Regions from separate parts of the Rothia sp. 27098_8_29 genome, predicted to be linked through region 2. Evidence: riboswitches for the same ligand, from Rfam matches in the RefSeq annotation. Region 2 holds a riboswitch; each other region holds the start of a gene.
The links. Region 2 has a riboswitch for S-adenosylmethionine ahead of O3649_RS06155 (nuclease PIN). Riboswitches for the same ligand answer to the same signal wherever they lie in the genome.

Region 1 (10,408 bases), on a different contig from region 2:
CAGGGTGTTGCCCTCGTACTCGGTGCGGTAGCGGCCGCGCTTCTGCAGCTCGGGCACAACGTACTCAATGAAGTCCTCGAAGGAACCCGGGGAGACGTGGTACGCCAGGTTGATGCCGTCCAGGCCACCCTCGTCGATCCAGCGCTCCAGCTCGTCAGCAACCTGAACCGGGTCACCAACGATGACCTCGCCCATACCACCGATGGTGGTGTGCTCGGCGATAGCCTTGCGGGTCCACTTCTTGTCCTTCGCCTGCAGGGTGAAGGGGGTCAGGAAGGACTGAATCGACTCGGTCTGCACGTAGTTCAGGACCTCGTCTTCGTCGAACTGGGACAGGTCAACACCGGACCAGCCGCCGATGATAGCCTGTGCAGATTCGAGGTTGATGTACTTCTTGTACTCCTCGTACTTTGCCTTTGCCTTCTCTTCGGTCTCATCCACGATGACGGAGAGCATTGCGAGGATCTTGACGTCGTCGCGGCTACGGCCCTGCTCCTCGGCAGCGGCGCGAATACGGTCGGTCACAACGCGGGTCAGGTCCGGGCGCAGGGCGCTGATGAACACAGCCTCAGCGTGCTTGCCGGAGAACTTCTGGCCGCGGCTGGATGCACCAGCCTGGAAGATCACGGGGGTGCGCTGCGGGCTCGGCTCGGTCAGGGAGATGCCGGGCACGGAGAAGTACTTGCCCTTGTGGCCAATCGGGTGGACCTTGGAGGGGTCAGCGTAGACGCCGCGCTCGCGGTCCTTGACGACTGCGCCGTCTTCCCAGGAGCCTTCCCACAGCTTGTAGCAGACGTCCAGGAACTCGTCGGCGATTTCGTAGCGCTCGTCGTGCGGAATCTGGGTGGGCAGACCCTGATTCTCAGCAGCCGACGGCAGGTATGAAGTCACCACGTTGAAGCCGACGCGGCCCTCAGTGAGGTGGTCGAGGGAGGCGTAGCGGCGAGCCAGGGTGTAGGGCTGCTCGAAAGTAGCGGCAGCAGTCACACCGAAGCCGAGGTGCTCGGTCACTGCAGCCATTGCAGAAATCTGGGTTGCGGGGTCATTCACGGGAACCTGAGCGGCACCCTCAATGGCGGGAGCGGCAGAGTTCTTGTACACGTCGTAGATGCCAACAACGTCAGCGATGAACACGGCATCAAACAGGCCGCGCTCAAGGGTCTTAGCCAGGTCAGTCCAGTACTTGATGGTGTTGTACTCGGTTGCACGGGAACGCGGGTGACGCCAGAGGTCGAAGCTCTGGTGACCAATGCAGGTCATTTCGAATGCGTTAACTACGATGCGCTTCTTCTGCTCAGCCATCGATTTTCCTTTCGCGAATGATCGGGGACGATCGGGTTAGTGCCCTGCACCCCGCGCGCCGCCTCCTTCTTGCCTTCTGCGTTCGGTGGTGGCCTTCGTGCAGGTGGCGCGTTCGCGCCGTACTTGCCTCGTAACGTTGAGGCCAGATCATCATCTGGGGCACCCCGCTACGGGAGAGGGTTGCCGCCCGGCTAGCCAGAGCTTAGCGCCGGGACTCATGATCTCGTGGTTTGAGTGTACGGGGCGCACGGGAGGGAGGTCACGTTTGTGACGAAAAAATCTTTTTGTGACGTGGAACCGAAATATTTCGTGATAAATGCGAAATATACGGTCATAGAAATTCATACGCGCCCGCCGGGTTGATTGAGGCACGCCACAGCCCATAGGGTGGGAGAAGCAAACCATCCAGAGCGACTGAGAGACCTGGCTCCACGACGTCGCAGCAACCGGCACGGATTCTTCCGCCCCCGGTGCTAACGCCAGGAACGATGGAAGTGACATGACACTCAACAGTGCAGTAACTGACGTACCCACCAGTGAAAAGAACGGCCGCCGTGCCGTATCCACCGCCGCCGTCCCCTTGAGCTTTGAAGGCGTCGGACAATCTTTCCCCGTGCCCGGCGGAACCCACGAAGTTCTTCGCGGAGTCTCCTTCACCGCAGCCCCCGGCGAGATTATCTCCGTCATCGGCTCCTCCGGATGCGGCAAATCCACTCTCCTGCGTGCAGCAGCAGGCCTGAACCGCATCACCGCAGGTACCGTGCGTATCGGCGAGAAGGCAGTGACCGGCCTCGACCCCCGCGTAGCTATCGGCTTTCAGGAACCGCGCCTGCTCCCCTGGCGCACCGTCGCCGACAACGTGGCGCTCGGACTGCCGCAGGGCACCAAAAAATCTGAAGGCGCAGCATCCGTAGCGCGCCTGCTCGACCTGGTCGGCCTGGGCGAATACGCAACCCACCGTCCCAAGGAAATTTCAGGCGGTATGGCTCAGCGCGTGTCCCTGGCGCGAGCGCTCGCACGCAACCCCGGCGTGCTACTGCTCGACGAGCCCTTCGGTGCTCTGGACGCGCTGACCCGCATCAACATGCAGGATTTGCTGTTGGACGTGCACCGTCAAGACCCGACCACGATTCTGCTGGTCACCCACGATGTGGAAGAGGCGCTGTACCTCTCTGACCGGGTGATTGTCCTCGGTAAGGACACCCCGGAGGCGCCCGCCACCATCCAGCGCATTGTGACCGTTGACCGTTCTCACCCGCGTGACCGCGCCGATGCAGAGATCACGGCGCTGCGTAGCGAACTGTTGGCTGAGCTCGGCGTGGAAGATAACGCCTAAAGCCGCCACGAAACGCATTTCTTACACATCACATCATCATCTTCAGAAGCGAAAAGATTTCATCATGACTTACTCCCCGTCTCGTCGTACCGCCCTCAAGTCCCTTGCCGCAGCCGCCGCTTTTGCTACTCTGCTCAGCGCCTGCGCTGGCGAAGGTTCCGGTTCCGCTAACGCCTCCGGTGCTGCCGGTGGTGGCAATCAGAACACCGTGACCATTGACTACGCGACCTACAACCCGCTGTCCCTGATTATCCGCAAGAAGGGTTGGCTTGAGACCGCCCTTGCCGCGGAGGGTAAGAAGGTTGAGTGGGTCAAGTCGGCCGGTTCGAACAAGGCGAATGAGGCGCTGCGTAGCGGCAATATTGATGTCGGCTCGACCGCCGGTTCGGCGGCGCTGCTGGCACGCGCTAATGGCTCCCCCATCAAGGTCATTAGCCTCTACTCGCAGCCGGAGTGGTCGGCACTGGTGACCCGCAAGGATTCGGGCATCACCAAGGTTGCGGATCTGAAGGGTAAGACCGTTGCCGTGACCAAGGGTACCGACCCGTACTTCCTGCTGCTGCAGGCACTCAAGCAGGAGGGTATTTCCGCTTCGGATCTGACCATTCAGAACCTGCAGCACGCCGACGGCCGCACCGCCCTGGATAACGGTCAGGTCAACGCGTGGAGCGGCCTGGACCCGATTATGGCTGCCGCCGAGGTGGAAAGCGGCGACGTGCTCTTCTACCGCAATCTGAACTTCAACACCTACGGCTTCCTGAACGCGACCGAGAAGTTCATTCAGTCCAACCCGACCGCCGCACAGACCATCGTGGACGTGTACGAGTACGCTCGCGCCTGGGCTAAGAAGAACCCCGAAGAGGCTGTGAAGATTGTCGAGGAGGAGTCCGGCATTAAGCACGAGACCGCCCAGGTCGTCATGGAGCGCACCCACCTGGATATCGACCCGGTTCCGGGCGCTAAGCAGGTTGAGGTTCTCAAGGGTGTCGGCCCGATTCTGGTCGAGTCCGGCGACGTTCCCTCCCAGTCCGACGTGGACAAGGCACTGAACAGCATTGTGGACGATCAGTTCGCGAAGAAGGCTGACAGCGCAGCCGTCGAGAAGATCGCAAAGGTGGTTGAGAAGTAATGACCGCCGCAACGGTTACCGCCGCCTCCAGCGCTCGCGCTGAGCGTGCCGAGAAGCGTGTCTCTTCCGTGAAGCTGCCGTCGAACCCGTTCGCCGGTAAGCAGTACCTGGGCCTGATTCTTCCCCTGGCGCTGATTGCCCTCTGGTACATTCTGAGCACCAACGGCGTGTTCACCCAGGTTCAGCTACCCTCCCCCGACCGTGTGGTCAGCGCCGGTGTTGAGCTGGCGCAGCGCGGCGAACTGGGCCGCCACGTGGCGATTTCTACTCAGCGTGTGCTGATTGGTTTCGGTATTGGTGCCGTGCTCGGCCTGGTGCTGGGTGCGCTGATTGGTTTGTCTGCGCCGGTGCGTCTGATTGCCGCACCGACCATTGGTGCGCTGCGTGCAGTGCCGTCCCTGGCGTGGGTTCCGCTGCTTCTGCTGTGGATCGGTATCGGCGAGAATTCCAAGGTAACCCTGGTTGCTATTGGTGCATTCTTCCCGGTGTACACCACGGTTTCTGCGGCTCTGGCGCACGTTGACCCCAAGCTTGTGGAGGCGGCACGCGCCTTCGGCCTGAAGGGTCTGCGCCTGTTCACCACGGTTCAGCTTCCCGCGGTTCTGCCGTCGGTCGTTTCGGGTCTGCGTCTGGCGCTGGCTCAGGCGTGGCTGTTCCTGGTCGCCGCTGAGCTGCTGGGTGCATCCATGGGCCTGGGTTATCTGCTGACCGACTCGCAGAACAACGGCCGCACCGACCGCCTGCTGCTGGCTATTGTGGCGCTGGCGGTGCTCGGTAAGATTACCGACGCCTTGGTGGGTGTTTTCGAGCGCTGGGTGAAGGCGAAGTACCCCAGCAACTAACGCCACCAGCAATTAGCACCACAGCTAAACGCAACACTCAGCACGCGCTGAGTTTTAGGAGAGATGTCCGCCGTGTGGTTGCTCCTCTGAAGGTGAGCTAATCATCGCTACGCGCCGGAGAAAGAAGTCGGCGGGGAAACCTGTCGCCTACTGAATGATGATGATGTGCCCCGCCCCGCGCCCCACAGCAGTGAGCGCGGGGCGGGGTCTTTAAATATTTCGGAATATTACGAACCGATACACAGCATGCCGAATATGACGGGCTCCTTTGCTTCCTGGCCCGGAGCGCGCTTTACTAAGAAGGCAAACCATCCAGAGCGACCGAGAGACCTGGCTCCGTGACGTCGCAGCAACCCCCTCGCCAACGCACACACAGACCCCACGGTCACACAGACAGCGGCACGGCGAGCAAGGGTGCTAATGCCAGCAACCGATGGGAGAATAATGGGACTGCCCACCCCCTACTCGTTCACCGACCCGCTGAACCCCACCCCGAACCCCGCCCTCGAATCTGACGAGGCACGCGTCGCGTTCTGGGAGAAGCAGGCGCAGCGCCTCACCTGGGCTGAGCCCTGGCACACCGCGCACCGCTTCGAGAAGCCGAAGTCCCTCGGCTTCGATGAGGAAGGCATCGAACAGTTCAGCATCCCCGAAATTAAGTGGTTCGAGGGCGGTAAGCTCAACGTCGCCTACAACTGCGTGGACCGCCACGTGGAGGCGGGCCGCGGCGACAAGGTCGCCCTCTACTTTGAAGGTGAACCCGGCGACCGCGAAGCCATCACCTACGCCGAGCTGCAGCGCCGCATCGCGAAGGCAGCGAACGGCCTGCTGTCCCTGGGCGTGCGCAAGGGTGACCGTGTGGTCATCTATCTGCCCGTCATCCCCGAAACCATTATTTTCACCCTCGCCTGCGCGCGTATTGGCGCGATCCACTCCCTCGTCTTCGGTGGCTTCTCCGCTGAGGCGTTGAAGTTCCGTGTGGAAGACACCGGCGCGAAGGTTCTCATCACCACCGACGGTCAGAACCGCCGCGGCAAGGTCGTTCCCGTGAAGGTCAACGCCGACGAAGCATGCTCCGGTGAGAACAACATCGAGCACGTGATCGTGGTGGACCGCACCAGCGCCTCCGACCCGGTGGCGCACGCCGCTGTGCCGTGGACTGAGGGCCGCGACGTCTGGTACCACGACCTGGTGGACGACCAGCCGGATACTCACGCCTACGAACTGCACGACGCAGAAGACCCGCTGTTCATCATTTACACCTCCGGCACCACCGGTAAGCCCAAGGGCCTGGTGCACACCATGGCTGGATACCTGGTGCAGACCGCGTACACTCACGCGCTGCTCTACGATCTGCTGCCGGATTACGTGGACGAGAACGGTGTGCTGCGCCCGGACGAGCTGTCCGCGGTCAACGACCCGGAAAAGGTTGAGTCCACCGTTCACTGGTGCACCGCCGACCTCGCCTGGGTGACCGCGCACACCTACGAAATTTACGGCCCGCTGGTCAACGGTGTCTCCGAGGTGATTTACGAGGGCACCCCGAACACCCCGCACTTCGGCCGCCACTTTGAGGTCATCGAACGCTACGGCGTGACCAACTACTACACCGCGCCGACCCTGATTCGTTCCCTCATGGGTGCGTTCCCGAACGGCCCGGAGCCCGGCAAGTACGATTTCTCGACCGTGCGCCTGCTCGGCTCGGTGGGCGAGTCCATCAACCCGGAGGCGTGGCGTTGGCTGCGTCAGCACGTGGGCGGCGGCACCGCATCCTTCATCGACACCTGGTGGCAGTCCGAGACCGGCTCGACCGTGTGCTCCCCGCGCCCGCACGACCCGGCATTCGCACCCGAGGGCACCTACCCGGAGGGTACCCCGCACTGCACTCCCCTGCCCGGTTGCGCTACCCGCGCCGTTCCCGGCGTGTCCACCCGCGTGGTGGATGAGCACGGCGACCCGGTCGAACCCGGCAAGCAGGGCTTCATCGTGGTCGATAAGATTGGCCCCTCGATGGCTCGTACCGTGTGGCAGAACCCGCAGCGTTTCCTGGATTCTTATTGGCGTCACTACGGCGAGCGCGGCTGGTTCCTCGCTGGCGACGGCGCGAAGGAAGACGAAGAGGGTAACGTGTACATCCTCGGCCGTATTGATGACGTGATTAACATTTCGGGTCACCGCCTGTCCACGATTGAGATTGAGTCGGCTCTGGTGACTCACCCGGCTGTGGTTGAGGCTGGTGTCTGCCCCGTGGAGGATGAGCTGACCGGTCACCAGGCGGTCGCCTACGTAACGCTCACCGATGAGGGTAAGGACCTGACTGAGGATGAGCTGAAGGCAGCGCTGACCGCACACGTGCGTGAGCACATCGGCCCGATTGCTAAGCCGAAGGATGTTGTGGCGGTTGCCGATATCCCGAAGACCCGTTCGGGTAAGATTACTCGCCGCCTGCTCGGTGAGCTGTACCAGGGTCGTTCGCTGGGCGATGTTTCTTCGCTGCAGAATGAGGAGGCGCTGGGCCACATCGCACAGGTGCTGGTGGATACCGGCCGCGTGAGCTAGGCCCTCTAGGCTCTGTTGCTGAGCTGCACGCTGCGCTGAGCACTGAGCTGAGCTAAAAGCTACATAGAGTAAAGGTGCGGATACCGAATGATGATTCGATATCCGCACCTTTTGCTATGCCATTTTACTGAGCTGACAAGGCTCTTTGTTGGCGTTGCACCACTTAAATCAGACCCAGCGAACGAGCGTGTTCGGCGGTAATGCCGCTCGGCTCAATGTGCTCGGGGCCCTTGTCCTTCTCGGGGTGCTCGGTCGCCTGGAAGCGGATCATCTTCACATCGTTTGCCGCACCCAGGTTCGTGATCATGCCGTCACCGTTCAGGTCCACGGACACCGGCTCGGTGTCGATCTTGCCGTTGCCGTTGAAGTCAATCGGCTGGTTGGCGGGCTTACCCTTGTACAGGAAGCCAGCCGCGCGGGGGCCGAAGCCGCGCGCCTCGTACAGCTTCGCCTCGTTGAGCATGCGGTACTCGGCGGTGGAGTAGCCGAAGTAGCGGCTACCGTCAGCCATGGGCACACCGGTGAGGGTGTACTGGTAGTTCATGACGCTGTAGTAGTTGGGCTTGTAGTTGATTTCGTCCCAGCCGCCGTGGCTCAGCGCGAGGTTGTGGCCGAGCTCGTGCACGAACACTGCCACGCGGATGTCGCTGCTTGCCTTGCCCCAGAAGTGCGGGCCGACGGTGACCATAAAGTTACGACCGCCAAAGTTAGCGATACCGGAGGAGTAGCTGTTGTCGTAGTAGTCGCCCCAGATCATGTAGTGGAAGGTGCCTTCGCGGGCGGGGTTGAACTTACCTTCGGTTGCCTTGATGCGGTGGAGCGCTTTGAACTCACTGTCGAGTTCCTGGTAGCTGATTTCGTTGCCGCCGCCGAGGTTGTACTTGGCGCTGCGGGCGTCACCTGCGTCCAGGTGGATGTTCACGCCGTGGGTGCCGTCGGGGTTGCGCATGGGCAGGTCGGCGTAAATCTTGGTGATGCGGTCCAGTTCATCTTCGCTGGGCAGCAGGCCTGCCATGTAGTCCATCTCTACGAAGATGTCCTTGTGCTTGGGGTCTGCACCCATTGCGGGGAAGTCGACGTCGATTTTGCCGTCGCCGTCAGCGTCGTAGCCCTTCATCTCCCAGGTGTTGGGGATGCCGTCGCCGTCGATGTCGGGGCTGTAGGCGTTTGCTGCGGGGGCTGCGATAGTGCCCAGGCAGAGCACTGCAAGGGAGGCAAGCGTGACGCGTGCACTCTTCATAAATGCCATGTTGTGTTCCTTAAGTGTGTGGTGACCGGTGGTGTTTCTGTGGAGTTTTCCGGGAGGGCGTTCTCCACGGTTTCCATGATGCTCCCGTTTCACGCGCTAGGTGAGCTGGGTGCCGCAATGTTCATACATTGAAGTAAAAGTTGAGATAATTTTGAAGATGAGCTGAATTACATTAGAGTATCAGTAATTCAACTCACACGCATCACCACATTTTTAATGACAAGAGAGATCCCATGACTTCTTCCTCGAACACCACTAATGGCCTGAACCGCCGCGCACTCATCAAGGGTGCCGCGTGGAGCACCCCCGTCATCGCAACCGCAGCGGCGGTACCCGCCTACGCGGCGTCCACCGATGCGCTAGAAACCCCGACCCTGAAGTTCGGTGTCTTCACTCAGGCGTTCAACTCGAACCCCGCCAACGACTTTGATACCCGCTACGGCCTGGACTCCTACACCGTGCAGGTACCCAACATCACCGCAACCTCCACCACCCCGCAGAGCCGCGGCGGCGGCACCTTCACCCCCGGCGGTAGCGTCGGCGCAGGCCTGTACGGTGGCGCGGGTCTGTGGATTTCCGCACCCATCAACTCCAAGGGCGAGTTCCAGGGCAGCTCCTGGCTGTACCCTCAGGCGCACCTGCAGGTGACCTTCGAGTTCACTTTCCCCACCGCCGAGGACGTCACCGACCCGTTGCTGTGGGACGTCGATAACGACGTTGAGATCCCGGCACTCGCTAAGAGCGAGGGTGGCGCGAAGACCAACAACCCCGCCGTGGCTGCGTTCAACGGCATCGCATACACTGCGAAGTTCTACGAGCCGGTCATCGAGGACAACGTCTGGACCGGCGTACTGGACATCCGCACCTCCGACTACCTGGAAGCCACCGCGAAGGACGGCGTGAGCTACGCACAGGTGCTGGCTTCGCTGGTTCCGGTGTACTTCACCGAGGTGACCTCCAGCTACACTCTGACCACCACCGCTCAGATCACCAGCGGTAGCGTCGCAATGCAGCTGACCGAGGGCGGCGAGTACACCTTCAAGGATCTGGCTGGTTTGCGCGCTTCGGCAACCATCACCCGCTAAAGTACCGAGCATAAACAAGGGGGCCCGGCATCCATAACGGATGCCGGGCCCCTCGCCGTGTTTAAGGCTTATCCTACTGGGCACCGCCGGTGACTGCTACCGCTTAGTCCTTCGCGGGAACCAGACCCTCGGCACGCGCACGGTCGGCGGTCATCTCGTTCTCTTCAATCTCTCCAGAGAACTTCTGCTCGGAAGAATTCGCACCGTCCTCGTTATAATCCACATCAGTAGCCGGCAGCTTTATATTCTTCATGTCATTCGGTGCGGTCAGGATGGTTTTCTCACCATCACGGTTAAGGTCGACCGACACCGGCTCGTCATCAATCTTGCCGTTGCCATTGAAGTCAATAGACTCCCAGGCGGGAGCTCCCTTATAGAACAGGCCGTATGCATTGCGGCCAAAGCCGGTCTTCTCATCCAGCTTGTTCTCGTCCAGGTCCTTGTAGACGCGGGTCGAGTAGCCGAAGTACTTCGTACCGTCCGGGCGTTCTATGCCCCTAAGCTGGTAACGGTAGTTCATGATGCTCATGTAGTTCGGCTTGTAGTTCACATCCTCGGTACCACCGTGACGCAAGCCGAGGTTGTGACCCAGCTCGTGCACGAAGGTCGCCACGCGCACGTCGGAGGTTGCCGACTTGCCCCAGAAGCGCGGGCCCACAGTCACGACGAACCCTGGAGCGCCTATGTAACCCAGCCCCGAGGAGCCGTATTCATCGTGAGCGTCACCCCAAATCATGTAGTGGAAGGAAGATCCACGGTCCGGGTCCATGTTAGCCCTTCGGATCTCGTGCCACTTCTCCATGGTGCTATCCAGTTGCTGATAGGGGACTTCGTTACCACCGCCGAGGTTATACTTGGCGCTGCGGGCGCTACCGGCGTCCAGGTGAATGTTGATGCCGGTGGTGC
Region 2 (10,408 bases):
GCACCGCCGGCGTGTACACGGTCGAGGACATCTTCGCCGAGCTGCGCCGCCCCGGCCTGGACCCGCGCGGTAGCTTCCGCACCGCCCGCTTCTCCGAGTCCGTCTCGCATTTCGAGGACGTACGCCCCGGCATGGTACTCGAGGGCACCGTCTCGAACGTGGCGGCATTCGGTGCGTTCGTGGATATTGGCGTGCACCAGGACGGCCTCGTACACATCTCGCAGATGAGCCGCGGCTACGTGGCGAACCCGCACGATATTGTGCGTAGCGGCGACATCGTGCAGGTGCGCGTCGTGGAGGTCGACCCGGCGCGCCGCCGCATCTCCCTTTCCCTGCTGGTAGAGGACGAGAACTAGCGGGGGAGAGCACGAGCGTTCACTGACCTGTTGGGCAATCCGCGAATGATCATTCTCTAAAACCTTAGCTCCCGCAAGAGCACGCAAAAGCCCCGACAAGCACTATCCGTGCCTGTCGGGGCTTTATGTAGGTTCGATTCGAGCTCTACGTCCGAGCTGCACCTTAGAAGTCGATGTTCGCCGGGTCAGCGCCAATACGACCCTCGGGGGTGGAAAGCGCATCCACAGCCGCGATGTCCTCGGCGGTCAGCTTCACGTTCACCGACGCCAGGTTCTCCTCAATGCGGGAGGGGGTCACAGACTTCGGGATAGCCACGGTGCCCTTAGCCAGGTGCCACGCCAGCACAACCTGCGCGGGGGTTACGCCGTGGCGCTCCGCAATCTCAGCCAGCACGGGGTTCTGCAGCAGGTCACTACCGTTACCCAGCGGGCTCCACGCCTGGGTCGCGATGCCGTACTCGGCGTGAACGGCGCGCAGTGCCTCCTGCGAGAAGTAGGGGTGCAGCTCAATCTGGTGGATGACCGGAATTACGCCGGTCTCCTCGATAATCTCGCGCAGCTGCTCCTCGGGGAAGTTCGAAACACCAATGGAACGGACCTTACCCTGCTTCTGCAGCTCAATCAGCGCCCGCCAGGAATCCAGGTACAGGCCCTGCTGCGGCTTAGCCCAGTGAATCAGGTACAGGTCAACGTAGTCGGTGCCCAGCTTCTCCAGGGACGCCTCAAACGCCTCAAAAGCGCTCTCGTAGCCCTGATCGGAGTTCCACAGCTTGGTGGTGAGGAAGATGTCCTCACGAGCCACGCCGGAGTTAGCGATAGCGCGGCCTACGCCCGCCTCGTTGCCGTAAATAGCGGCGGTGTCGATGTGGCGGTAGCCGATCTCCAGGGCGGTGGCCACGACCTTCTCGGCGACCTCGTCCTCAACCTGCCACACGCCGTAGCCCAGCTGCGGAATGGATCGGCCGTCGTTGAACTTTACGTTGGGTACGTTGTAGCTCATGATGCTCCTTTGGAATCTATGGGGAGGCGGCGCCTCCGTAAGCAGTCCTTCAAGGCTACGCCTCAGAGCCCCCGTTGAGAAGGGCCGGGCCAGAATCGGGCGTGAATCTAGCCGGAGGCGTAACCAAATGACAAAAATGACGGGTGCCAGAAATACCGCTCAGACTCGAGGGCGGCTACCGCTCGACAGCCGGCACGAAGAGCTCGCGCACATCCTCAGCCGTCACCGCCGCGGAGGCGAACTCACCCTCACCGACCACCGCATCGAAGAGCGCCGCCTTCGACTCCTTGAGCTGCATGACCTTCTCCTCAATCGTGCCCTCGGCGACCAGACGGTAGACGTGCACCTCCTTGTCCTGGCCGATGCGGTGAATACGGTCCACCGCCTGCTGCTCGGCGGCGGGGTTCCACCACGGATCCATGATGAAAACGTGATCCGCCTCGGTCAGGTTCAGACCGAAACCGCCAGCCTTGAGCGAAATGAGGAACACCGGCTCCTGACCGCTCGTGAACGCCTCGATGACCTCGGCGCGGTTGCGGGTCGAACCATCCAGGTACAGGTGGCCGATGCCCTCCTCCGCCAGACGCGCCGAAATGCTCTTGAGGTAGCCGGTGAACTGGCTGAACACCAGCACACGGTGGCCCTTCTCGAGCAGATCGGGTAGCTGCTGAACCAGGTAGTCGCGCTTGACCGACGACACCCCGGCGTAGGCTTCCGGATCAATTAGCGCGGCATCAAGCGCCAGACGGCGCAGCAGGGTCAGTGACTGGAAGATCGTGAACCGGTTCTTATCCATATCCTCCAGCAGACCCAGCACCTTCTGGCGTTCACGCTGCAGGTGCGTGTCATAGATGCGGCGGTGACCGGGAGCCAGCGGCAGGTTCACGCGCGTATCGTTCTTCGCCGGAAGCTCCGCCGCCACCAGCTCCTTGGTGCGGCGCAGCATGAGCGGGCGGATGCGCTGGCGCAGACGAGCAGCCGTCGCCGCGGCGTGCGCCGGGTCCTCGCCGGATTCCGCCGGGCGAGCGTACAGGTCACGGAACGCACGGGCGGAGGGGAACAGGCCGTCCGCCACAATCGCCAGTAGCGCCCATAGTTCCATGAGGTTGTTCTCAATGGGCGTGCCGGTCATCGCGATTTTGGTGCGGGCGGGCATTGCACGGGCGATGGACCAGGCGCGGGTGCCGGTATTTTTGACGAATTGCGCCTCGTCCAGCAGGAGCGCACCCCAGCCTTCGGGGGCGGACTGCTCGCCCGTGGAATCGTCAACGGTGCACCCCAGCGTGCGGGCGTAGCCGGTGTAGGCCTCCTCGTCCATGCGTAGCAGCGTGTAGCTGGTCAGCACCAGGTGAGCCCCGGCGATGCGCTCAGCCAGCGGGGTCTTACCGGCGGTGGTTTCGGTGATGGTCACGACCTTAGCCTCGGGCAGGAAGCGTTCCGCCTCCGCCGCCCAGTTGGCGATGACGGAGGTCGGGGCAACCACGAGGAAGGGCGCGAACGGCTCGCCGGGAGCCGCGGTGCTGTGCTCCTCAATCGCGTGGGCGAGCAGGGCGAGAGCCTGCACGGTCTTACCCAGGCCCATATCGTCGGCGAGAATACCGCCCAGACGCTGCTCGTACAGGAAGGACAGCCACTGGAAACCCTCCACCTGGTAGGGGCGTAGGGTCGCCTGCAGACCGGTGGGTACCGGGCGCTGAGCGATAACCCGGCGGGATGCCTTCTGGGGTGCGGGAAAACCCTGAGCGCCCTTGTCAGAGGCCTTTTCAGCGCCCTTTTCGGGGTTCTCTTCGGCGCCCATTTCGGGGCTTTCCTCGGCATCCTCCAGGCCCTCAACCAGCTCCAACAGCGAACGCACCTGAGCATCCCACCGCGCGGTCGTATGCACGCTCGCCGCCAGCGACTCCAGCTCAGAGAACAGCCCCGCCTGGTGACGGTTAATGCGCAGCTCACCGCCCGCATCGTCGAGTTCGCGAGCCTCCGCAATGAGGGTGCGCAGGGTCTTAAACTCGGGTCGACGCAGCGAGAAATAGGTGCCGTTACCGAGCAGAATACGGTCCGCCCCGCGGTCGAGCGCCTCAAAAATCTGTGCGAACGGCACGGTCCAATTATTGACCTTTACCGCAATGCCCAGGCCGAACCAGTCACGAGAATTGCCCTCGCTCACGGTGATTTCAATCAGCGCGTCGGTTGCCTCCACGAACTCCGGTGGGGTGCCGTTAAAACGCACCTGAACAGCGGAAACACGGCGAAGCTTCGGCAGAATCGCGCTGAGCAGCTCGCGGGTTTCCCAGCCTTCGATGCGGCGCTCCTCCAGCCCGGAAAGCGCCGGGTGAGCGGCAAGAATGGCGCGCACCGAACGCAGTACGCGCGCCTCAAAACGCTCATCACGAATCTCGCCGCCCTCTTCACCGGGGTAACCGAAAACCGGCAGGGAGTACACGTCGGAGCCCGCCGCAGGATTCTGTGTGCTCGCCTCCTCTGCACTGTCCTCCGCGAAGGGGTTCAGCGGGTACTCCCAACGCCAGCTCAGCTGTGCGTCGTGGCGTACCTGCTCGTCAAAGCTGATTTCAAGCACCAGATGCGGCGGCTTCACGCGCGGCAGCGCTAGCGCCGGATCGGGGGTCAGCGAGGGAATGGAACGGCTGAGCGCGGGCAGATACTCCTTCTGGAACGTGGCGCGTTCCGCGGCGGGAACGTGCACGGTTCCGGCGCTAATGAGCGATTCGGAGGCGGCATCGAGCGGCTCGACCAGGGGAATGAGCGCCAGCTCCACGCCCTCGGGCAGTTCGGGCACGGCGGGGGAGTAGCGCACCCGTTCACCCTGCGCCGGGTTATTCTGAGCCGGGGCAATCGTCGGTGCGCTATTCTCAGCTTCCTCAGCCGGCGCCTCCTGCGCGTCCTTTTGCACGAAAGATTCGCGGCCCACTTCATCCAGCGCGCCGGGGCGCGCGGTCTTCCAGTGCACCGCCTTTGCCGCCTGTTCGTACTCCTGCTGGGCGAGCCCTCCCAGGGCAAAGAAGCCGGTGCGCGGGGTGCCGATGGGGTGGCAGTGCGCGGCGGGTAGCCAGAGCTGGCGCAGTAGTTCGCCTTCGCGTCCTTCCCAGCTGAGCGCGGCTTGAAGCTGCAGTCCGGCGCCTTCCGCGTGTTTCTCTTCGCTGGCGGCGGCGTGCAGGCGCACCTGTGCGGGGCTCAGCACGGCGTAGTTCACTTCGCGACCGTTGACGAGCAGGGGCAGGCCAATATCCTCCGCGCGGGCTAGTACATCCCAGAGCAGAGTGGAGGCAGAAGCGCTGATTGAGATCCAGTCGCGGTGCGAGGAGTACATGTTCTGCCAGGGGCGGGCAATCGAGTAGAGCTCGGCGAAGAATCGTTCGTGTTCGGGGTAGATTTCGTGCCGCCCGACGGGCCCGCCCACGCTGGAGGCGAAGGTTTCCCAGCTGAGTCCGCCCTTGATCCAGCGCCCGGTTTTGGACGCCATGAGCGGGCGGGCGAGCAGGTTAATGCTGGGGGTTGCGCCGGGCATATTGCGGCCGCGCGCGTAGGAACCGGAGACGCTCAGCGAGAAATCCAGGGCGCCGCTCACGCGCATCGAATCGATGCCCGCAAGGTCCTGACGTGCGGAAAGAATGGAGGAGAGGTCGCGCCGCCATGCCGAGATTTTGGTTGCGGATGCCTCTGCCTGCAGGCTCGGGGAGGCGCCTAGCTCGTTGAGTGCAAAGCTTCCCTGGGGGTTTGCGGGCTCGGCAGTCGCTGCATCGGGCGCGGGCAGTTTCGCCGCGGTGGTGAGCGCACCGGAGGCGCGCAGCGCCGCGAGCGGGTCGGCGGATTTCTTCGCCTCCGCAACGTCCGCGCTCTTTGAATCTGCGGGTCCCTTTGCCTCTGCCGCGTCCTTTGCCGCGGCACCGGGTACGCCGATCGGTCCGGGGTGTTCACTGAGTGCCTTTTTCGCTACGGAGGCGCGGTCGAGCGCGGTGAGCATGAGCGCTACGGCGTGCTTGCAGTCGGTGAGCACGGGGCAGGTGCAGCGGGCGGTGAAGGTTGCGGAGCCGCTGACGGCGGGGAAGAAGCGAATGGTCACTTCGTAGGGGATGATGGTGCTTCCGTTGACGAGCCCGGTGAGGGTTCGCTCGTCTTCGTCGTAGCTGTATCGGATGACTTCGCGGTTGCGCTGGTAGGCGAGGCCGCGCTGGTAGGTGCGGTGCCCGGCCTGGCGAATGATCTGCGGTACGGTGACGGGAATTTCGGGGAAGGGGTTGTTGGCGCTCACCAGCTCATTATCGCGTATTGTGCGGGTATGCGCCTTGTTGCCGGTCATTTGCTGGCGGCTGCCGGGCTGACTGTTGGATTGACTGTCGGGCTGGTTGCCGAGGCGACTATTGAGCGGTGGTTTGGGGTGTATTTCGTATTTGTGGTGGGGGAGTTTTTAACGCATAAAAACACCGGTATTCACATAAGATATTCCGCGCAGTATCAAAAATTCACGCCATTTAAAACGTTTTCACAAGCCAAAATGCTAATAATCTAAATCTCTTTCACAAAAAGCTTTACTTAACTTGAGAAAATGCTGTAAGCTAAACCCAGCTTCAAGAGTTTCGACTGATAAGCTCCGACTATGGTCGAACGCCAACCCCATGTTCACGGGTGGCTCGGATGACGAAGCGGTTTGTATTCACCACCGGAATAACCGGTGGTAATTGGTACAGACAAGAGCAACGCGAAAGGATCGCGCCACTCACGGCGCAGGTTGTCACATGTACAACGGCTCTGCAACCAAAGCAGCAATCTCTCTGAACCCCTCCCGCTCCTACCAGGAAAGCCTGCGTGCCGCAGCTGTCCCCGCGCGAGGCGGATACACCGCAGTCAGCATTGACGACTACTCCCGCATTTCTTCTAAGCGCGACGAGTTCCTGAACTTCCTTCTTCTGCCCAACCCCGAGGGCATCCCCGCTATTGAGTACGCCGGTCTGCGCGTAGCGTAGCATTAGGGGTATGAATTTCTCCGGTATGCTCCTGGACTCCGACGTTCTTGCGGAGATCCGTAAGGCGGATCCAGACCCCGCCGTGGTCGCTTTTCTGCGCCGCCGCTCGTTCCGGCACATGTACATTTCTGTGCTGAGCATTGGCGAGCTGAAGGGCCTGTACCCCTACCCGGAAACTGATCGCTGGATTACCGAACTTCTTGAGCGCTTTGGCGACCACGTTATTAATGTGGATGCGCGCGTGAGCCTCGAGTGGGCGGGCCGTCAGGCGCCGCGCGGCGTGCATGCCGTGGGTCGTGATGATGCCGGTCCGCTGCCTACCGCCGCCCTGGAGGGTCTGATGGCGGCGAGCGCGAGCGCCTATGATTTGGAGCTGATTTCTTCTAAGGCGCAGGTGTACCGCGCCTGGGGTGTTCAGGCTTCCAACCCGTGGACTGAGCAGTAAAACTTCGCCTGATACACGTCCTCGCGTGCGCGTCTGGATGAATACCTGTGTGAATAGTTGTGAGAACCCGCTTTCGAGTGTTAATCGGAGGCGGGTTTCGTCGTTAATTCGTGGCATGATTGAAGGACGATGAAAAGCACCTCACCTATCTCGCGTTATTCCATGCCCATGCCTCTGTGGCTTCAGGGTGTTGTTGAGCTAATTGTTACTGCCCTGTTCTCTGCGCTTGCTGTGTTTGCGGCGATGTCTGCCGTGTGGGCGACCAAGGGTTTTGGCGACATGGAGTTCTCCTCTGTGGCCGCCATGTCGGCGCACCTGTGGCTTCTGATTCACGGTGTTCCTTTGGATCTTGCGGCTGCTTTTGGTGCTTCTGCCGGCACGATGACGCTGGTGCCGCTGGGCTTGAGTATTCTGCCTCTGCTGCTCTGTTACCGTTCGGGTCGTCGCCTGGCGCGCGCCTCGTATGAGGGTGAGTTTTTGATTCCGGTGCTGTCCGGTTCGGTGACTTATGCGCTGATTAGTTCGGCGATGTACGGTTGGGCGAGCCCGCATCCGCAGCCTCTTCAGGCGTTGAATGCTGCCCTGGTGCCTTTGGGTATTGTGGTGGCTGGTCTGATGTGGGGTGGCTACCGTGAGGCGCGTTCGCTCTCGCGCATGGTGGGTGTTGATACTGCGGAGCAGATTTCGCAGATGAGTCAGTATTCGCGTTGGGCGGGTTCGTATGCCTGGGCTGTGGTGCGTGCTGCGGTGGTTGCTTTTGTGGCGCTGGTTGGTCTGGGTGCGGTGCTTTTGGGTATCGGTATTTTGGCGGGCTGGTCGCAGATTGTTGCCACCTACCAGGAGCTGCATGCGGGCGCTGTGGGTGATACTGCGGTGACTCTGTTGCAGCTGGGTTTCTTGCCGAACCTGGTGATTTATGCGATTGCGTGGTCGACCGGTGCCGGTTTCTCCTTTGGTGCGGGTACCTCGGTTGGTTTGACCAGTAGTGATGTTGGTACTTTGCCGATGCTTCCGATTCTGGGTGCTGTGCCCGAGTCAATGGGCACGTTCGGTCTGGTGGGTCTGCTGGTGCCGCTGGGTGCCGGTGCGATTGCTGGCTGGTGGTTCTTGCGTGAGGGTGAGGATCACCTGGATGAGTGGGTTGCCCTGAAGGTTCCGTTCCGCCCGCTGTCTGCGCTGATTTCTGCGGTGGTGCTGGGCATGATGACCGGTATTATGACGTCGTTTGGTGCCCTGTGGCTGGGCTGGATTTCGTACGGCTCTCTGGGTATTGGTCGTTTTACGGAGGTTGGTGCTGAGCCGCTGACTTTTGCGGCGCATACCGCGTTGACGGTGGGCGCCGGCGTGACGTTCGGTATGTTGCTGAGCCGCGCCCTGGTGCCGGATAGCAGCCGTGAGCTGCCTCGTTTTGCGGATGAGCGCCCGAACCTGGGTGAGCGTCTGATGAGTTTTACTGCCTCGACTCGTGAGCGTTTTGCACAGGGCCGTGAGCATTTTGCGGAGCGTCGTGAGCAGCGTGCGCAGGAGCGTGCGGAGCGTATGGAGCGTGAGGCTGAGGAAGCGGCCGCACGTGAAGCCGCTGAGCGTGAAGCTGCAGAGCGTGAGGCTGAGGAAGTCGCCGCTCGTGAGGCTACAGAGCGTGAAGCAGCTGAGCGCGAGGCGGAAGAGACGGCACGCGCGGAGGCTTCCGAGAACGTTGTTGAGGCCGAGCTGTCTGTAGCATCTGAGCAGTCTGTTGTATCTGAGGTAGCGACCGGTCATGTTCCGGTGCATCCGCAGGAGCCTGTGGTTGCCGTCCCCGTGGAAGCGACTGAGCAACTGGCGCAGCGTGCGGCGGCGGACGCTTTCGCAGACATCGTTGAAGAGCGTGGAGAGGCTGCTGAAGAGCCCGCCTCCGAAGAGGCTACTGCTGAGGAGAGCCCCGCTGAGGAGTACGAGCCGATTGAGGCCGTTCAGCAGGTCGATTACCTGCACTCTGCTCACGCTGACTCTGCACATGCTGAGGATTACGAGAGCATTGAAGCATCTGTTGAGCCTGCCTCCAACGAGTACACTGCTGACGAACACGGCACCTATGACCCCGCCGTGTACGCTCACGACCCCTCCGAGGAGGAGACTCGCGAGCTGATCCAGGAGCCTGTCTACGAGGCTGCCGAACCTGTAGCGGCTGAGCGTGAGAACGCTGTTGAAGAGCCCGCAGAGCAAGCGCCGCGTTCGAAGGGCCGCGCGAGCCGCATTATGGCGTACTTCGGTTTTGGTCTTGAGCAGCCCGCTGCAGCGCAAGGTGCGGAGCCGACTGAGGGTTCCCACGCTGAACCCGCCCCGCAGGATTCCGCTCAGGACCGCGCGCTTGAGCGTGCGCAGAAGCGCGAGGCGAAGAAGGCGGCTAAGGAGGCACGCAAGAAGCAGAAGAACGACCTAGAGCGTGATTTTGTGGATCGTGAGCTGGATGTCCTCTCTGCCGATCAGGCGATGAGCCGCATCTTTGAGGTTCGTAGCCAGACCGGCATTCTGCCGCTGGTGACCGATGAGGCGTCTACCGTGGAGCTGCCCCCGCTGGATGTCAGCTCCTCGAAGTCCCATGGCTCTAATGCGCAGGGTTCTAACGCCCGCAAGAAGAACTAGCGCGCAGAACCCCTAACGAGCTGCAGAAGAGCTAGAGCTGGACGTGCCGGTGAGCTTGTCCATCGTGCCCTGGAACTTCTGGTCGCAGCTGTACATGTCGGTCTGGGTCAGCGCGGCGGCGCGGCACTCGCGGTACTCCTGCGCGCCGGGCATGAGGGCAAGACCGACGCCGCCCAGCAGGGTCATTGCGCCGTAGATGATGCTGACGCCCGCGGCAATGTAGAAGAACCAGGGGCCGCGGTAGACCGCGGTGCGCACGATCGCAATAATGCTCAGGGTAATGCCGGCGAGCGCGAAGATGAAGAGCGCCAAGAAAAGCGGCATCGTGGAGAGTACGAAGGAAGACGCCGCAAAAATCACCAGCGCGGCAACAATCAGCATGAGTGAGGTGCGAATATTCGCTTTCTGCTGTTCGATGGGGTCGATGGGCTTGCTCGGCTTCTTGCCATGAGGTCCTCGAGGCTGCGGCATCATGTTCTGAGGTGCCTGCTGCGGCGCTCGCGGCGGAACCTGCTGGTTCTGCGGTGCACCGTTGTTCGGGGTGGGCTGCTGCGGTGCGTTGTTCGGTGCGTTGTTTGGAGTGTTCTGCGGGGGAGTAGACATACCTATAAGGGTACCGTCCCGTGCGCCCGCGACCTATTGAGTATGCGGCCTATTGAGTTCGCGACCTGTTGAGTTTGCGTCCAGTAAACCCCGGTGAACCCCCATAAACCCCCATAAACCCCCATGAACTCCAGTGAACCCCGGTGAGGATTTGTCCCGCCGGGGTTTCTTTGTGCTTACCTTTGGGCTTTGGGCCTGTTGTGAACCTCTTACCCCTTTGGATAAGGGTGTGAGATGGGTTATGCTAGTCGGGTGCGAATTGTGGTTATGGTATCCGGCTCCGGAACGAATCTTCAGTCCATCCTCGACGCTGTAGCAGCGGGCGAGCTTCCCCTCGACATTGCGGCAGTGGGCGCCGACAAGCCCTGTCTGGGTATTGAACGTGCCCAGGCGGCGGGTG
Region 3 (10,408 bases), on a different contig from region 2:
ACCGCCCTCGGCGTGGAGCCCGCAACCGTGGTTGCCCTCGAAGCGCTCATCTCCGAAGGCAAGATCAACGACAAGATCGCCCGCCAGGTGCTCGAGTTCGTCCTCGCCGGTGAAGGCACCCCCGCCGAAATCGTTGAGGCACGCGGCCTCGCCGTGGTCTCTGACGACGGCGCGCTCACCGCAGCCGTCCAGGAGGCACTGGCAGCAATGCCCGACGTTGCCGACAAGATTCGCGCCGGTAAGGTTCAGGCTGCTGGCGCTATCGTCGGTCAGGTCATGAAGGCTACCCGCGGTCAGGCTGACGCCGCCCGCGTGCGTGAGCTGATTCTGGCTGAGTGCGGCGTGGAAGGCTAAGCTTTTCCGCTGACCCGGCTCTAACGAAAGAGGCGTCGTCTCCCGAGGTGGGAGGCGGCGCCTCTTTCGCGTTTCCTTGTTCCGCTTGGATTGCGCCCGGAAAGCGGTATTCGTCCTCGTTCCTACAGGGAACCCGCCCTCGCTTCGCTTCGGGCACCCTGATGTCACTTTCGGACGATACCGCCTTTCCTCGCTGGGGTACTGTGCGGGTGCGGCCGCGTTTTCCGGATGCGCCCTCAGGGTGTCACACGGACGCTCTCCGATGCGGAGCGAGGAGAGGGCGGAGCGTCCGGGTGACGGGTGCCCCTGCGTAGGCGCGGAGGAAATATGCGGCGTCCCGCCCCTGCTTGGTGAGGGGAGGAACGAGGACGAACACCGGCCCTCATACTCAGAACGAAAACGAAGAACGCTCCGTCCGTATCACTCGATACAGACGGAGCGTTCTATTTAAGAGATGAGTTACTCAGCGACGCCGAGGTTAGTCAGCAGGAACGCGTAATCCCAGGCGATTTCACGCCAACGCGTATACCTGCCGGAACCACCACCGTGACCGCCCGACATGTCAATCTTCAGCAGCGGCACCGGCGACGACGGGTTAATCTGCTCACGCAGCGCCGCAACCCACTTCGCGGGCTCCACGTAGAGCACGCGGGTGTCGTGCAGGCTCGTTACTGCAGCAATCGCCGGGTAGCGGACCGGGCGGATATTCTCGTACGGGGTGTACGACTTCATGTAGGCGTACACTTCCGGGTCCTCAATCGGGTTGCCCCACTCTTCCCACTCCATTGCCGACAGCGGTAGCTCCGGGTCGAGGATGGTGGTCAGCGCATCCACGAACGGTACGGCAGCCAGGCAGGCGGCGTACTTTTCGGGGGCGAGGTTCACGACGGCGCCCATGAGCAGGCCGCCGGCGCTACCGCCGTAGCAGCCGATACGCGCCTCATCAGCCCACGGCTTAGCCGCAATGTAGCTGGTGACGTCCACGAAGTCGGTGAAGGTATTCTTCTTCGCGAGCTTCTTGCCGTTCTGGTACCAGGAGCGGCCCATCTCGCCGCCGCCGCGAATATGTGCGATGACGTAGATGACGCCGCGGTCCAGGATCGACAGCATCGGGATGGAGAACATCGGGTCCATGGACGACTCGTACGAGCCGTAACCGTACTGGATGACCGGGTGTGGCTTGCTCATGTCCAGGTCGGCGCGGTGAATCACCGAGATTGGGATGAGCGTGCCGTCCTCCGCCGGTGCCCAGTCGCGGTAGGCGCGGTAGTCCTCGCGGTTGTAGCCGCCGAGTACCGGGGTTTCACGGCGCAGCAGCAGGGTCTGCGACATGGGGAAGTAGTCGTAGACGCGGCGCGGCGTCAGGTACGAGGTGTAGGCGATGCGCAGCACGGGGGAGTAGTTCTCCGCACGCAGCACGGAGGCGGTGTACAGTTCCTCGTCGAAGCCGGCAGGCTCCATGAAGGTCACGCCGGCGGGGCGGCGGCGGCGCCACTGGATGGGCAGCTGCTCACGCGGTGCGAGGAAGATGCGGGTGGTGGTGTCCGCGCGGGCGGTGACGACCAGGTGCGTTGCGGTGAAGGTGAAGCCCTCCAGGCGTACGTGTTCGCTGTGGCGGATGACGGGTACCCAACGCTGCGCGTACTCTTCGAGGCTTTCACCTTCGCGCGGCATGTCTGCGAGGACCAGCTCGGAGTTCAGCGCATTGTAGTCGTGCTGAATCAGCAGGTGCTGTTCGCCGGCAATGTTGAGCGGCTCGGCGTAGTATTCGATGCCCGCGCTCTTGGGGATGAGCAGGGTCGGCTCGCCCTTGGGTTCGCGGGTGGGGATGAGGCGCACCTCCGTGTACTCGGAGTTGGAGCTGGTAATGACCACGGAGGAACGGTCGGAGCTCATGGCGGCGCCGAGCCACATGGTGTTGTCCGGTTCCTCATAGATCAGGTGGTCTTCGGTGCCCTGTCCGACGTCGTGCACGTAGACACGCCAGGGGCGCCACGACTCGTCGGGGACGAGGTAGATGAGCTGTTCGGCGTGGTTGATGAAGAAGGAGCCCGCCGCAATGTTGGGGATGGTGTCTTCGAGGAAGGCGCCGGTTTCCATGTTGAGGAAGCGCTGCTCGTAGCGTTCGTCGCCCTTTTCGTCCACGGAGATGCTCAGCAGCTTGCCGTTACGTGCGGGCTGGAAGCTGCCGAGGGAGAAGAACTCCATGTCCTTGGCGTATTCGTTGCAGTCGAGGATGACGACTTCACCCTCGAGTACTTCGCCGGGGGTGACGGTCGGCGGGGTGTAGCGCACCACCTCGTCGCCTTCGTGCAGGGCGGGGTAGCGGTAGAAGACGGGGTACTGACCGCCGGGCACCATGCGGCTGTAGTACCACCAGTCACCGATACGGTTCGGGACGGTCAGATCTGACAGCAGGGTGCGGCCCTTGATTTCGTTGAAGATGGATTCGCGGAGGGGCTGCTGGTCTGCGGTGACAGCTTCGGTGTATTCGGCTTCTGCCTTGAGGTAGTTGAGGACCTCTTCGCTTTCCTTGTCGCGGAGCCATTCGTAGTGGTCGATGAAGACGTCGCCGTGGTGTTCGCGGCGGTGCTCGACCTTCTTCGGTACGGGCGGGGTGAGGTTCTGTTCAGCCATGCTGCCACCTCTTTCATGAGTTATGGGTTTGTGAATGGTGTGTGCCGTCTGCGCCCGCGTTCCTGTGCCGCCGGGTGGCGGTGAGAGTGCGCGGGGGACTGTGGGCACGCCTAGTTCTAGTGTATCGAAGAGTGAGGCAGGCTACTATATTGCGGCTTGTGCGGGGTCGCCCGGCTCAGCCTGTGGAAGCCCAGCTGAAGTCTCACCGAAGCCTCGCCGCAACGTGCGCGTTCAGTGGCTAGTTAGCGCGCCCCTTAATGGACATGAGGGTGCGGCGGCCCGCCTTATTCGCCTTCGTGAAGGCACGGTTACTTTGCCTGTACTCACGTTCTTGAGAGCGCAGGCGTAGACGCGCGGATTCGGCTATCATCCTGCGGTAGCGTTCGAAGCGCTCGGGGTCGAGAGCGCCGTCGGCGAGCGCCTGCTGTACCGCGCATCCGGGTTCGGAGCCGTGGGAGCAGTCGCTGTACCGGCAGACGGAAGCGTAACCGGAGACGTCATCGAAGGTTTCGTCAATCGCGGCGCTATCGCTCGTTGCGGCTAGGGCTCGCACGCCCGGAGTGTCGATCAGCACCGTGCCAGATGATGATTTTGCGTTGGTTGCGTCTCCTTCGCTTGAGCCTTCCGCACCGGGTAAAACAAGCATCTGGCGGCTGGTGGTGGTGTGGCGCCCTTTGCCGTCAGCATCTCGGACCGTGGAGGTGACCTGCACCTGATGTTCTTGGCTATCCTCGCGGGGGTCAACTCCGGGGTTGAGCAGGGCGTTGACCAGGGTGGATTTTCCTGCGCCGCTACGGCCCAGGAACGCGGCGGTGCGTCCGGCGACAAGCTCCGCCACCGGGGCGGGGTCGTAGCCGTTGTCCGTGCAGACGGTAAGTACCATATCCACGCCGCCACCCAGAGACTCCCGATAGCTGGCGAGCTGTTCGGCCGTTACTAGGTCACCCTTGGTGAGAATCAGCGCGACCTGCACCCCGGAAGCGTGCGCCAGGGCGGTGTAACGTTCAATTCGCCCAATGGACGGCTCGGGGAAGCAGGGCTCAACGATGCAGAGCATATCCACGTTGGCGGCGACAGGCTGATCCGCGGATTCTCGGGTGGCGCTGGGTCGGGTGAGGTAGCTTCGCCGGGGCAGTATCGCGAGGGGTTTGTGCTCCGCGGGCTGGGCTGCACCGCCAGTTCCGGGGATGGGCTGGGTGAGTACCCAGTCGCCGACGACGGGGTACTCTTCTTCGCCGTAGTCATTCTCAACCGGACGCAGCGGCGCGGAGAGCTTCACGAGCTCACCCCGCTCGCAGGTCAGTAGCTCGCAGCGGGTGCGGTGCACGGCGCTGACACGGGCGAGGGTAAAGTTTTCGAGGGTACCGCCGAGGGTGAACGCGGCGCGGATTGCTGAACCCTGCCAGGAGGGGTCGAACCCTAGAGTCTCTAAGGTGTATGAAGCGGGAGCAATGGTCACAGGAATAGTCTTTCTTGGTTGCGGCGCCCGGATAGCGGGTGAGTAAAAGGCTCGTTCTTTTTCAGGGTTCACCGTTTACAACAGCGAGGCGCGGGCGCCGGCACGGATGCGGCGGGCGGCAAGGAAAGTCAGCCCCAGCCCGATAGCGGCGTAGAGTACTGCCAGGGCTGTGTCTGCTGCCAGGAGCGCGAAGAGATTCGGGGTAGTGCTGCTCGCAATACTGCCAGAGGTATCTAAAGCCTGCACCAGCCGGGACCCCGGAACCCAGGAACACAGCCAGGCAAGCCAGCCGGGGTAGGTACTCACCGGCACAATCACGCCCGCGCTGACCGGCAGAACAATAGATAGAACATTCGAGCCCGTGTACGGATCCGACAGGTACAGACCCAAACCGGCGGCAAAAATGCCCAGGCAGACCCCGCCAAGAATCGCAACCGGCATCAGTAAGATGGTGCCGACCAAAAGCCCGGAACTTGCTCCCGCAGCGGAGGATGTGAGGGACAGTAACCACACGATGCCCACATTGCTCAGACCCGTCACGGAAGCCAGCAACGCCGGTACCGCCGCCGCCCCCAGCCAGTAGCCCGCATCCACGGGGCGTGCCGTGCACACATACTCGAAGACGCCAATCCACCGGTCGGTGGCAACGCGCGCGACAATACCGGCTGCCACGGAGCTGAGGGTCGTAATCAGCGCGGTCGCGCAGCCGATGCGCACAGTATCGTTCGCCGCAAGGTCGGCACCCAGAAGCACCGTGAAAAGCACGTTGAGGCCCGGCACGAGCACCAGGGTCGTGATGGCCGTTCCGAGGGTTGCGAAGGTAATAGAAGATGACCAGCCAATAGAGGCGGTCGACAGAGCCCGACGCGCCACGCTAGGCAGAGCGGCAGAAGAGAGAATACGCACGCTACATCGCCCCCAGGGTGCCGCGACGGCGGGCTGAGGCGAGAGCCTTCCGGGCAAAAAGGAAGGCGCACAACGCCCAGATGAAGCTCACGACCAGGGTCTGAATTACGGGCAAGAGTGCATCCGCCGGGGTAGTGATGGTGGTACGCCCAAGTAGGAGATGAACCGGCGCCTGCAGGGGAATGAGCGTGCCTACAGCATCTAGCCAGGCGGGCGCTTCAATGGTCGTGAAGAGAACCCCGGAAAGAATAAAAACCGGCACGAGCAACAGCTCCTCGTAGGCGATAGCGTTCGGTGTGGCCACGAAGAACACCGCAATCATGAACGTTACCGACAGGCACGCAAGCCACAGCAGGGGAACGCCCAGAACGTAGCGCGGCCAGAGTGCTGAAAAGTCCGTGACCTGCGGGTTAAGCGTCACAAGAGCCCAGATGAGCCACGACAGGGGCAAAGCCGCCATACCCACAATGGATGCGCTCGAAACGATAGCCGCCAGCACCCGCACCGGAGAAATCGACCCCGAACACAGGTACACGAGGGTCCCACGGAAACGCTCGAAATTGATGATGCCCGCAGACACGATGCAGACCGACCACATGCCCACAATGCCCGCGCGGGTCCACGCGAGGGTCGGGTCAACGGAGTGACCCGCGGAGCTCTGCGCCGCCGCATGCACGGCGAGCGCCTGAAGGATGACCGAGCCGAGTACCGTACTGATGAGCAGCTGAATGAAGTAGGGGACCGTCAGGAACTGGCGCAGGCTAAAGCCCATGAGTCGCAGTTGGCGGGCGCACTCCTGCTGTACGTCGTGTAGCAGGTGCTGCAGGTCGCGCGGTCGTTGAGATTCTGCTGGATGCTGCGTCTGAGCGTTCATCGCTTGAGCCCCTCCGCCATCGCCAGGTATGCCTCTTCCAGAGTTGCCGGTCGCGTGTACGGTTCGGTCCGTGCCCCAATGTTCGCGGTGGCAAGCCCCTCCGTGAGGATGCGGTGAGCCTCACCCGCCTCGAACGTGGTGCGCTCGCCGTGCCAGTAGAGGGTGAGTTCCCAGCCGGAACCGCGCGGGGCAAACAGCACCGCCGCCTTATCGTGGAGGAATCCGCGGAGCGTATCAAGCCCCTCGGTGGCGGTGGCCTCGACCTGAACCACAGTCGTGGCGGCAATGCCGGCGTGCGCGGCAACGTCCTCGAGGTTGCCGCTCACAGCAACGGAACCGGCACCCAAAACGGTGATGGTGTGCGCCAGGTCCTCAATCTCGCCCAGCAGGTGGCTCGTCAGCAGAATGGCGGTACCTTCATTTGCCAGAGATCTGATGAGGGCACGCACGGTCAGGGCGATATCGGGGTCGAGCCCGTTGGTCGGCTCATCCAGCAGGAGCAGAGCGGGGGAGCCGAGCAGGGCGCGGGCAATATGTAGGCGCTGCTTCATGCCGCGGGAAAACTCCTGGACAGGCCGCGTTGCCGCATCGGTGAGTTCCACACGGGCTAGGGCATGCTCCACCTCGTGTCGTCGGGTCCGCCCGGAAACCCCCGCAACATCGGCGAAGAACAGCAGATTGTCGCGGGCACTAGCGCGCGGGTAGAAGCCGTTCTCCCCGCCCAGTGCGAGACCCACGTGACGGCGCGCCCGCTGCGGGTCGGCGATAGCGTCAATACCGTTCACGGTGAGGCTACCGCCGGTGGGGGTGAGCAGGGTCGAGCACATCTGCACGGTCGTCGTTTTGCCCGCACCGTTGGGGCCGAGGAGGGCATGAATCTCACCGGAACTGACGCGAAGTGACACACGGTCGACGGCGGTAAAAGCGTTTTCACCTTTGCCAAAGACGCGGCTGAGCTGCGCCGCATCAAGAACAAGAGACATGGTAGGTAACCTTCGGGTATGACCCTCTGGCCCCTATACCGGAGGGATGCTGAGCAGGATAAACGGCGTAGCGAGTTGTACCCTGCGTGAGTGTATGTGTCATTTCAGTGTACCGAAAAGCCGTAGATAAAAGTGATGGGGGTTACTGTGTGGATGGTGGGTGTCCGCCTCCGCATCTCGATTGCCTCGCCCTCGGATTGCCCCGGCACCGTCGCTCACATTTTGTTGCAGACGGTTTTTGGTGACAGACGTTAAAAAACGTCATCTTTGCAATGAAATGTCTTAAAGTACTGCGCACCCACAAAACCCTTGACCCCACCCCGTGCCCTATGACACTCTAAATAACAGGTCAAGAGCGCCAGCGATAAGCCCCAGCTAGCTGGCCGGCAACCCTCCTCCGCGGTGGGGTGCCCTGGGTGAAGACCAGGCGGCACGCAAAAGCGTGACGCAAGCGCGGGACCGATGTGACCGATAACGGTACATCAATCGTGACAGGATTATTCGACGACGATTCCTGTACCATCGGCATGCGGCCCCCTAAGAATCCCCATTAGGAGCCACGCATGAGCAACAACACTACCGTCCCGACTCCCGCCAACCCCGCCGGTTGGAAGTTCGAAACCCGCCAGATTCACGCAGGTCAGGCGCCGGATGCCGCAACGGGAGCTCGGGCACTACCCATCTACCAGACCACCTCTTATGTCTTTGACAGCGCCGAGCAGGCAGCGAACCGTTTCGCCCTCTCCGAACTGGGCCCCATTTACACTCGCCTCAACAACCCCACCCATGAAGTAATCGAAAACCGTATCGCTTCCCTGGAAGGCGGCGTCGGCGCGCTGCTGCTGGCATCCGGTCAGGCAGCTATCACCTACGCAATCCTGAACATCGCCGGTGCAGGCGACCATGTGGTTGCATCGCCCTCCGTGTACGGCGGCACCTACAATCTGCTCAAGTACACCCTCGCCGACCTCGGTATCGAAACCACCTTCGTCGAGAACCCGGACGACCTGGACGCATGGCGCGCCGCAGTCCGCCCCAACACCAAGCTCTTCTACGGCGAGTCCGTACCCAACCCCCGTAATGACGTGCTCGACATTGAGCCTATTGCTGCAATTGCGCACGAAAACGGTGTACCCCTGATTGTGGACAACACCGTACCCACCCCCTACCTGCTACGCCCCATCGAACATGGCGCGGACGTGGTCGTCCACTCCGCAACCAAGTACCTGGGTGGCCACGGAACCTCCATCGGCGGCGTGATTGTTGACTCCGGTAACTTCGACTACGGTGCAGACCCCGAGAAGTTCCCCAAGTTCAACCAGCCCGCCCCCGGCTACCACGGCCTTGTCTACGCACGCGACCTGGGCAAGGACTCCGCATTCGGTGCGAACCTCTCCTACATCCTGAAGGCGCGCGTCTCCCTGCTGCGCGACACCGGTGCAGCCATCTCCCCGACCAACGCCTTCAACATCGGTATCGGTCTGGAAACTCTCTCCCTGCGCATCGAACGCCACATTGAGAACGCCACCAAGGTCGCCCACTGGCTCGAAGCAAACCCGCAGGTCGAGAAGGTTATCTGGGCTGGCGTGGAATCCTCCCCCTGGTACGAGCGTGCACAGAAGTACCTGCCCAAGGGCCCCGGTGCGGTGCTCGGCTTCACCCTCAAGGACGCAACCCTGGAGCAGACCCGCGACTTCGTGGACGCCCTGAAGCTGCACTCCAACGTTGCGAACATTGGCGACGTGCGCTCGCTCGTGATTCACCCCGCCTCCACCACCCACTCCCAGCTTTCCGCTGAGGAACTGGAGAAGATTGGCGTATACCCGAACTTCGTCCGCCTGGCAGTTGGCATTGAGAACATTGACGATATTCTCGCCGACCTGCAGCTGGGCTTTGACACCCTCTCCTAAACGGTGATGCAACCCGCAGGTGGACCGGCAAGCTACGGCTTTTCGGTCCACCTGCGGATTCCCCGTTACGGAGCATGTTGTAACTGTGCGGCGTTGCTGCCGCCCAACCTGTTGCTTCTTCTACCCACAGACGAGTACCCCGCTCACACCCGGCACCACCTCGCCGACCAACCCAGTGAAGGGAACCCCATGACCACCCAGAGCACTAGCCAGTCCGGCACTACCAGCCAGCCTGTCACCGCACCCATCCCCGTGGCGGGCACCCGCACCGAGCACCCCGAAGCGCAAGGCTATCTGCGTCAGCTGAACATCGGCGACCTGGAGCTCGAGTCCGGCGTGACCCTGCCGCAGGTGACCATCGGTTACGAAACCTGGGGTACCCTCAACGAGACCGGCGATAACGCCATCCTGATCCTGCATGCGCTCACCGGTGACACGCATGTCTCCCGCGGCGTACCCACCCCCGACATGCCCGCCCCGCTGATTCGCGCTATCGAATCGGACGGCTGGTGGGAAGGCATCGTGGGCCCCGGCTCGGTCGTGGACACCAACCGCTACTTCGTGATTGCCCCCAATATTCTGGGTGGCTGCTACGGTTCTACCGGCCCGGCAAGCATCGTCCCCGAGGGCTACCCGGGCGCTGGTGAGCACTGGGGTTCCCGCTTCCCGCAGGTGAGCATTCGCGACTCCGTACGTGCGGAGGCGCGTCTGGCGCGTGCACTGGGCGTGACGAGCTTCCGCTACGTGATTGGTGGTTCCCTCGGTGGTGCTCGCGCCCTGGAGTGGGCGGCAACTAACCCCGAGCTGGTGCGCGGATGCGCGGTTATTGCCTCCGGTCCTTCGGCTACGGCGGAGCAGATTTCCTGGGCCCACACTCAGAACATTGCGATTCGTTCGGATGCGAACTTTGCCGGTGGCGACTACTATGCCGGTCCTGCACCGACTGCCGGTCTGGCTCTGGCGCGCCGTATCGCGCACACCACCTACCGCAGCCCCGCCGAACTGGAGCACCGCTTCGGCCGTGAGGAGAACCGCGGCGAAAACACTGTGGGCGGTTCGCTGGGTGAGCCGCGTGGCCGCTACGCCATCGAAAGCTACCTGGACCACCACGGCGCTAAGCTGGTTGAGCGTTTTGACGCGAACAGCTACCTGGCGGTCAATGAGGCACTGATTTCGCACGATGTGGCGCGTGGCCGCGGCACCCTGGCGCAGGCGCTGGCACACACCGATTGTGAGTGGACCATTGCGGCGGTGAACACGGACCGTCTGTTCTTCCCGCACGAGT

Region 1: linked by a shared signal. The riboswitch ahead of O3649_RS05515 (ABC transporter ATP-binding protein) and the one ahead of O3649_RS06155 (nuclease PIN) in region 2 are both predicted to bind S-adenosylmethionine.
Region 3: linked by a shared signal. The riboswitch ahead of O3649_RS07110 (bifunctional o-acetylhomoserine/o-acetylserine sulfhydrylase) and the one ahead of O3649_RS06155 (nuclease PIN) in region 2 are both predicted to bind S-adenosylmethionine.

What each region holds. Positions count from the first base shown of each region.
Region 1 covers NZ_JAPWAI010000002.1:117,394-127,801, forward strand. The annotation lists gene O3649_RS05510 (LLM class flavin-dependent oxidoreductase) at 1-1,302, opposite strand, end outside; SAM riboswitch class IV at 1,417-1,525, opposite strand; SAM riboswitch class I at 1,701-1,797, shown strand; gene O3649_RS05515 (ABC transporter ATP-binding protein) at 1,802-2,638, shown strand; gene O3649_RS05520 (aliphatic sulfonate ABC transporter substrate-binding protein) at 2,703-3,767, shown strand; gene O3649_RS05525 (ABC transporter permease) at 3,767-4,609, shown strand; gene O3649_RS05530 (AMP-binding protein) at 5,054-7,168, shown strand; gene O3649_RS05535 (C4-dicarboxylate ABC transporter substrate-binding protein) at 7,332-8,417, opposite strand; gene O3649_RS05540 (transcriptional initiation protein Tat) at 8,651-9,502, shown strand; gene O3649_RS05545 (zinc-dependent metalloprotease family protein) at 9,606-10,408, opposite strand, start outside.
Region 2 covers NZ_JAPWAI010000003.1:47,941-58,348, forward strand. The annotation lists gene O3649_RS06135 (helix-hairpin-helix domain-containing protein) at 1-356, shown strand, start outside; gene O3649_RS06140 (aldo/keto reductase) at 520-1,356, opposite strand; gene O3649_RS06145 (SNF2-related protein) at 1,532-5,671, opposite strand; gene O3649_RS06150 (hypothetical protein) at 5,651-5,881, shown strand; SAM riboswitch class IV at 5,938-6,072, shown strand; gene O3649_RS06155 (nuclease PIN) at 6,108-6,335, shown strand; gene O3649_RS06160 (plasmid stabilization protein) at 6,346-6,780, shown strand; gene O3649_RS06165 (DUF6350 family protein) at 6,910-9,405, shown strand; gene O3649_RS06170 (4-hydroxyphenylpyruvate dioxygenase) at 9,418-10,008, opposite strand; gene purN (phosphoribosylglycinamide formyltransferase) at 10,276-10,408, shown strand, end outside.
Region 3 covers NZ_JAPWAI010000004.1:105,445-115,852, reverse strand. The annotation lists gene gatB (Asp-tRNA(Asn)/Glu-tRNA(Gln) amidotransferase subunit GatB) at 1-354, shown strand, start outside; gene O3649_RS07135 (S9 family peptidase) at 814-2,991, opposite strand; gene rsgA (ribosome small subunit-dependent GTPase A) at 3,230-4,450, opposite strand; gene O3649_RS07125 (hypothetical protein) at 4,526-5,356, opposite strand; gene O3649_RS07120 (ABC transporter permease) at 5,358-6,230, opposite strand; gene O3649_RS07115 (ABC transporter ATP-binding protein) at 6,227-7,213, opposite strand; SAM riboswitch class IV at 7,561-7,673, shown strand; gene O3649_RS07110 (bifunctional o-acetylhomoserine/o-acetylserine sulfhydrylase) at 7,777-9,123, shown strand; gene O3649_RS07105 (homoserine O-acetyltransferase) at 9,313-10,408, shown strand, end outside.